DNA from 3 places in the Pseudomonas asplenii genome. Region 2 is predicted to be linked to each of the others. Evidence: riboswitches for the same ligand, from Rfam matches in the RefSeq annotation. Region 2 holds a riboswitch; each other region holds the start of a gene.
The links. A riboswitch is a leader RNA that binds a small molecule or an ion and turns the genes downstream of it on or off. The one in region 2 is predicted to bind cobalamin.
Positions count from the first base shown of each region.

Region 1: another riboswitch for cobalamin. It lies ahead of cobW (cobalamin biosynthesis protein CobW); the one in region 2 lies ahead of BLU37_RS21950 (CbtB domain-containing protein).
Region 3: another riboswitch for cobalamin. It lies ahead of cobO (cob(I)yrinic acid a,c-diamide adenosyltransferase); the one in region 2 lies ahead of BLU37_RS21950 (CbtB domain-containing protein).

Region 1 covers NZ_LT629777.1:4,487,787-4,490,047, forward strand. Annotated here, with positions in the region: gene BLU37_RS20340 (glycosyltransferase) at 1-737, opposite strand, end outside; cobalamin riboswitch at 829-1,035, shown strand; gene cobW (cobalamin biosynthesis protein CobW) at 1,135-2,202, shown strand; gene cobN (cobaltochelatase subunit CobN) at 2,207-2,261, shown strand, end outside.
Region 2 covers NZ_LT629777.1:4,966,093-4,968,353, forward strand. Annotated here, with positions in the region: gene BLU37_RS21940 (response regulator) at 1-224, opposite strand, end outside; gene BLU37_RS21945 (response regulator) at 473-829, shown strand; cobalamin riboswitch at 961-1,184, shown strand; gene BLU37_RS21950 (CbtB domain-containing protein) at 1,279-1,464, shown strand; gene BLU37_RS21955 (CbtA family protein) at 1,487-2,197, shown strand; gene BLU37_RS21960 (cobalamin biosynthesis protein) at 2,194-2,261, shown strand, end outside.
Region 3 covers NZ_LT629777.1:3,095,322-3,097,582, forward strand. Annotated here, with positions in the region: gene BLU37_RS14170 (hypothetical protein) at 54-632, opposite strand; cobalamin riboswitch at 792-1,011, shown strand; gene cobO (cob(I)yrinic acid a,c-diamide adenosyltransferase) at 1,095-1,706, shown strand; gene BLU37_RS14180 (cobyrinate a,c-diamide synthase) at 1,703-2,261, shown strand, end outside.

The DNA of each region.
Region 1 (2,261 bases), 480 kb from region 2:
CGGATCAACGGCCAGAGGGTGGTTTTCATCCAGAGCACCGCATCCCAGTTCGGCGCGTGACGGAAATTGCCGATGCTCAGGAAGTGCGCGCGCTCCTCGAAGGGGCGGAACGCAGCAGGTGGCTCGAGCATCAGCGGGCACCAGTGCAGCAGCGCTGGCGGTAGTCGGAACTGCTCGGTCAGCAAGCGGATCTCGACATCGGAAATCATCAGGCTCAGGTCCGAACGGTAGATCGCCGCGATTTCCCGTTGGGCCTGGTCGGTATAGCTCATCAACTCGAAGACTTCCGGCAGGTCCGGGGCGAACAGCGCGCTGAAGTCATTCGGGTCCTGATCGGCCTTCAGGCGTTCCTTGAGCTGCTGCTGGCGGGCATCGCGCAGGCTTTGCAGGTCTGCGGTTTCCAGCACGCGCAGGGCGTCGGGGCAGTGCTTTTCGACCCGCCAGCCGAACTGCTCCTCCATCATGAACCGGTCGAACAGCACCACGTCCGGGCGCAGGGCGCTGATGAACGTGTCGAAACTGCTGTTGTTGAGTTCGATGGCCTGTTCGTCGATGCCCAGGCTGCGCAGGTCGGCCTTGTGTTCGCCGACACTGGCCGGGCTGGCGAAGGTGATGTGCCAGCCCGCCGCGAGGAAACTCTCGAGAATCTGCATCATGTGCCCACCCGCAGCCGAGGAACGGGGCTCGGGCCAGACATAACCGATGACCAGGACGGTGGTGGTGTCGGTGGCACTCATGGGCAGCGATTCCTTGAAACGGGCAGGGCGGGAGAAAGGGGCGCAATTAAACCACAGCGGCCGTCGAGATTGACCTGTTCCCGCGCACTGCGTAGCCTTGCAGCTTCGAGGTTCTTCGGCGTCCGGCCGAAGCTAAGATGGGAACGCGGCAAGCCGCGGCTGCCCCCGCAACTGTAAGCGGTACGAGTGTCTTGCCTGGCCACTGCCCCTCGGGGTGGGAAGGCGCAAGACCCGGTGATCGAGCGACTGCCGACACCCAACCGCGAGCCAGGAGACCTGCCTCGTCACAGAATTTCACTTAAACCGGGCGGGGTGATCCGGTGGCGAACCTATCCGCGCCTGTTCCGGGCGGCGGTTCTCGTCCCGTATGCCCGCTATTTTGCCAAGGGGCATCCCGATGAAAACACTGGCCAAGCTTCCCGTCACCATCGTCACCGGCTTCCTCGGTTCGGGCAAGACCACCTTGCTGCGCCATATGCTGGACAATGCCCAGGGCCGTCGCATCGCCGTGATCGTCAACGAGTTCGGCGAACTCGGCATCGACGGCGAAATCCTCAAGCAATGCTCCATCGGTTGTACCGAAGAAGAGGCGGTTGGCCGTGTGTTCGAGCTGGCCAACGGTTGCCTGTGCTGCACCGTGCAGGAAGAGTTCTTCCCGGTGATGCGCGAGTTGGTGGCTCGGCGTGGCGATCTTGACCATATCCTCATCGAAACCTCCGGCCTGGCGCTGCCCAAGCCGCTGGTCCAGGCTTTCCAGTGGCCGGAAATCCGCAGCGCCTGCACGGTCGATGCGGTGATTACCGTGGTCGACAGTCCGGCCGTGGCCGCCGGCACCTTCGCCGCGTTCCCCGACCAGGTGGACGCCCAGCGCAAACTCGATCCGAACCTGGATCACGAGTCGCCGCTGCACGAACTGTTCGCCGACCAGTTGTCGAGCGCCGACCTGGTGATCCTCAACAAGGCTGACCTGATCGCCGCCGAAGACCTGGCCAGGGTGCGCCTGGAAGTCGCCGAGGAACTGCCGCCAGCAGTGAAAATCGTCGAGGCCAGCAGCGGTCGCCTGCCGCTGGACGTGCTGCTCGGTCTGGGAGCCGGCTCCGAAGAGCACATCGACGGTCGCCACAGTCACCATGATCATCACCACGACGGCGACGATCATGACGACCACGATCACGATGCCTTCGACTCGATCTCCATCGACCTGCCACAAGCTGACGAAAGTCTGCTGCTCGATGCCCTGACGCAACTGGTGATCAAGCATGGCATTCTGCGGATCAAGGGTTTCGCGGCGATTCCGAACAAGCCGATGCGCCTGCTGATCCAGGGCGTAGGCAGCCGTTTCGACAAGCACTTCGACCGCGCCTGGGGCGCTGACGAGCCGCGCGTCACCCGCCTGGTGCTGATCGGCCAGGAACTCGACGCCACGCTGCTCGAATCGACCCTGCGCGCCGCGCTGACGGCTTGACCCCATGCACCTGCTCAGGACCCAGCCCGGCGGTTTCGTGTCGGACGACAACATTGCCG
Region 2 (2,261 bases):
AAACCGCGCATGCCGGTTTCCAGGTCGACGGACAGCTTCATCGCTTCGTTGACGTTATTGATCACCCTATCCGTGTGCTGCACCCACTGGATCACTGAGAGCAGGTAAGTGATCAGAGAGACGAAAAACACCGCACTGAGCACACCCACCCCCAGCGGCAGGCTGACGTTGCGACTCAGGAGTTTGCGGAAGCTGTGCTCATCAACCGAAGACGGTGAATTCATTTCGGGCCCCGGAGGAAGTCTTGAAAATTAAGGAGTTTGCCGTAATTCTGAAAAAAAGATTCATCTTTCTCACAGCGTAGAAGGCATTTTCCGGCAGTGCACTGCCCAGCATCAACCAGACCCGCTATGCTGCCACACTTATACAGCTAATGTTTTTTGTATAAGAAAGAGAACGAGTAGCGCTTCGCCGCTGACCAATACAAGAGACAGGCAATCCTGTCCCGCCTTCATTTTTTGGGAAAACCATTATGTCTGCAGCCCGCTCCACCATCCTCGTTGTCGAAGACGACGCCATTGTCCGCATGTTGATTGTCGATGTGCTGGAGGAACTGGAGTTCACGGTGCTGGAAGCCGGTGACAGCGATACAGCGCTGGAGATTCTCAATGACCCCACCACGTCCATCGATCTGTTGATGACCGATGTCGGCCTGCCCGGCATGGATGGCCGTGACTTGGCGAAAACGGCACGGCAGATGCGCCCAGACCTGTCGATTCTGTTTGCCAGCGGCTACGCCGAAAGCATCGAGGTACCCGAGGGAATGCAGGTGATCGGCAAGCCATTTTCTATCGATAAATTGAGATATAAGATCAAAAGTATCATTTAATTAACTGTTTTTATTGAATTTTTTATTCTAGAAATCACTTTAAGTTGAGCTTTTCACCTGACATCAAACGCTGTCCTGTGTACATGTCGGCGCGTCTTGGGCTCAGTTGACGCACGGACGCGAGCATGCTTTCCTACCCGCCTGTTCTGGGTGCCCTTCACAGGGTGAAACGGGAAACCGGTGCGTCGGCTGATACTTCATCATGCCTGACCAGTCCGGTGCTGCCCCCGCAACGGTAAGCGAGAGAAGCGTCAGATCCACTGTGCCATCACGGCATGGGAAGGCGACGCCAGAAGGTTCGAGCCATGCTGAACCCCTCGCGAGCCCGGAGACCGGCCCGGAAAATCGAATAACAAACCTGCGGTGGGCAGGCGCTGTTGAAACCTCCGGGCCCGACCCGCGAGGTTTTCTTGCGCTTGGCCGCCTGCTGACATTTCAGAGGGAGCGCCATGTCCATTACCGTCGCCAGCCATTCCGGCACCACCACATCGACCCTGAGCCAACGTCTCGTTGCCGCCATCGGCGCCAGCGTATTGGGCGTGTTGCTGGTGTATTTCGCCGGCTTCTCGCACATCGACGCCGTTCACAACGCGGCCCACGACACGCGCCACAGCGCAGCCTTCCCGTGCCACTGAGTCGCGAGCCGAGAACATTCCGATGATCAAGCGTATTGCTCAAACCGCGGGCTTCAGCGGACTGCTGGCCGCGCTGCTGCTGACCCTGCTGCAAAGCTTCTGGGTCGCACCGCTGATTCTCCAGGCAGAGACCTACGAGAAGGCACCGGCCAGCGAAGCCCATGAACACACCGGCGCCGCCATGGCCGGCCACAGTCATGAAGGCCACGCTGAAGAGGCATGGGAGCCGAAAGATGGCTGGCAGCGCGTGCTGTCCACCACCGGAGGCAATCTGGTGGTCGCGGTCGGTTTCGCCCTGATGCTCGCCGGCCTCTATACCTTGCGCGCGCCCAATCGCACCGCCCAAGGACTGCTATGGGGACTGGCCGGTTACGCGACGTTCTGCCTGGCGCCAACTCTGGGCCTGCCACCGGAACTGCCCGGCACCGCAGCAGCGGACCTGCTGCAACGGCAGATCTGGTGGGCCAGTACTGCGGCGTCCACTGCAGTGGCCATTGCCCTGCTCGTCTTCGGTCGGCACTGGGCGCTGAAGTTGCTGGGCGTGGCGATTGTCGTGGTGCCCCATGTGATCGGTGCACCGCAACCCGAGGTGCACTCCAGCCTGGCGCCGCAAGCACTGGAAGCGCAATTCAAGATCGCCTCGCAACTGACCAACGCGGTGTTCTGGCTGGCCCTGGGCCTGATCAGCGCCTGGCTGTTCCGCCGCAAGAACGACGCCCAATACCCGGCATGACAACGCTCCAGGCGAAGCCAACCCTCGCGGCGGGTTTCGGCTGCCGGCAGGGCTGCGAGGCGTC
Region 3 (2,261 bases), 1.9 Mb from region 2:
TACGCTGGTCTAGAAGTAGAGAAGCGTAGTCGGCGCAGGTTCAATCGTTTTGCTCAGGCCTCCTTGAACAGCATGGCGATGCCGGGATGGTAGTGACCGGCCTCGTTGTGCAGCTTGCGGTAGGGATAGGGAAAGTACCAGGCCACGGCGCAGCTGTTGGCCTTTTGCAGGTCGTCGACCATATCCTGCATGTCTTCCGGGCTCGGGCTCTGCTGGGGTTTGAAGGGCGAGACGAACAGGCAGCCGAGCTTCAGGTGATGGGGATAGCTGACCTTTTTCGCATCACTGGCCACATCGAGCAGGGCCGGCATCAGGTTCAGGTTGTTGAACCGCGGCCAGCGCTGGCTGGCCCGGATATACGCCGAGGCGTCCGGCGTGGCGATATGCAGGTCGCAGCGTCCGTTGCGATCATCCTCTTCGGCCTGCTTGCGGGTCTGGAAATGCTCCAGGGTCACCATCTCGGCCGCCCAGGCTGCGGCTGACAGCAAGCCCAGGCTGGCGCGCTCGTTGAACCAGTAAGGCGCCTGGCCGTCGCCAAGTATCTGGTTATAGCGGTCAATGCAGTCTGACCAACGTTCCAGGGCGGGGCGCAGGAATTCCAGTTTCGGGTTGCTGATCGTCAAGCCTTGCATGCTGCTCACCCCTTGTTGTTATTGATCGGGTTATGGCTATTTGATATCACTTTTTTTCAGTGTGACACAAATTCTGGCGCCGGTTTATTGATCCGCGTCGTCTTTTGATCAACGGCGCACTCCTCGGCTTTATTTGACGCTCCACCCCCAACCCTCTAACCTTCGCCGATTGTTTCAGGTGCTCTGTGGCGATCCGTCGACAGAGTGAAACAGGGAAGCCGGTGAGCCCTCAGACAGGTGCGATCCCGGCGCTGCCCCCGCAACGGTAAATGAGTCAAGACTGCGCTTTTCGCCACTGTGCCGACGGCATGGGAAGGCGCGTGGTCCCGCGTTCGCGCCACTCATGAGCCCGGAGACCGGCCTGATCCATCCCACAGCGTCACGGCGGGCGATGCTGGACGGCTTCGGCCGTGCCTGTGTCTGCCCGCCGTTTGCCTTATTCAGCCCCAACGGAGAGCTGCCATGAACGAATCCCCCGATCGAGACGAGCGCCACTTGGCGCGTATGCAGCGCAAGAAGGCGGTGATCGACGAGCGTATCGCCAACGCCCCGAACGAATGTGGTCTGCTGCTGGTACTGACCGGCAACGGCAAGGGCAAGAGCAGTTCGGCGTTTGGCATGCTCGCCCGAGCCATGGGCCATGGCATGCAGTGTGGCGTGGTGCAGTTCATCAAGGGGCGTAACAGTACGGGGGAAGAGCTGTTTTTCCGCCGCTTCCCCGAGCAGGTGCGTTTTCATGTGATGGGCGAGGGCTTTACCTGGGAAACCCAGGACCGCCAGCGTGACATCGCCGCCGCCGAAGCTGCCTGGGCGGTCTCGCGGGAAATGCTCGCCAATCCGCAGATCGGTCTGGTGGTGCTCGACGAGTTGAACATCGCCCTCAAGCACGGCTATCTGGACCTGGACCAGGTCCTCGGCGATCTGCAGGCCCGGCCACCGATGCAGCACGTGCTGGTCACCGGGCGTGGGGCCAGGCCGGAACTGATCGAGCTGGCTGATACCGTCACCGAAATGGGCCTGCTCAAGCATGCATTCCAGGCCGGGATCAAGGCGCAGAAAGGCATCGAACTATGAGTCAAGCGCGTCATTGCCCGGCGGTGCTGATCGCCGCGCCGGCTTCCGGCCAGGGCAAGACCACGGTGACGGCGGCCCTGGCGCGGTTGCACCGTAGCCAGGGGCGCAAGGTCCGGGTGTTCAAGTGTGGCCCGGACTTTCTCGACCCGATGATTCACGAGCGTGCCAGTGGTGCGCCGGTGTACCAGCTCGACCTGTGGATGGTGGGGGCCGAGGAGAGCCGCCGGCTGCTCTGGGAAGCCGCTGGCGAGGCCGATCTGATCCTGATCGAGGGCGTCATGGGGCTCTTCGACGGTACGCCATCGAGCGCTGATCTGGCACGGCACTTTGGCGTACCGGTGCTGGCGGTGATCGATGGTACGGCCATGGCCCAGACATTCGGTGCATTGGCCCTGGGCCTGGCGCGCTACCAGCCGGACCTGCCGTTTGCCGGTGTACTGGCCAACCGGGTCGGCACCCAGCGTCATGCCCAACTGCTCGAAGGCAGCCTGACCGAAGGCCTGCGCTGGTACGGCGCGCTTTCCCGCGAGACCGGGATCGAGCTGCCGAGCCGTC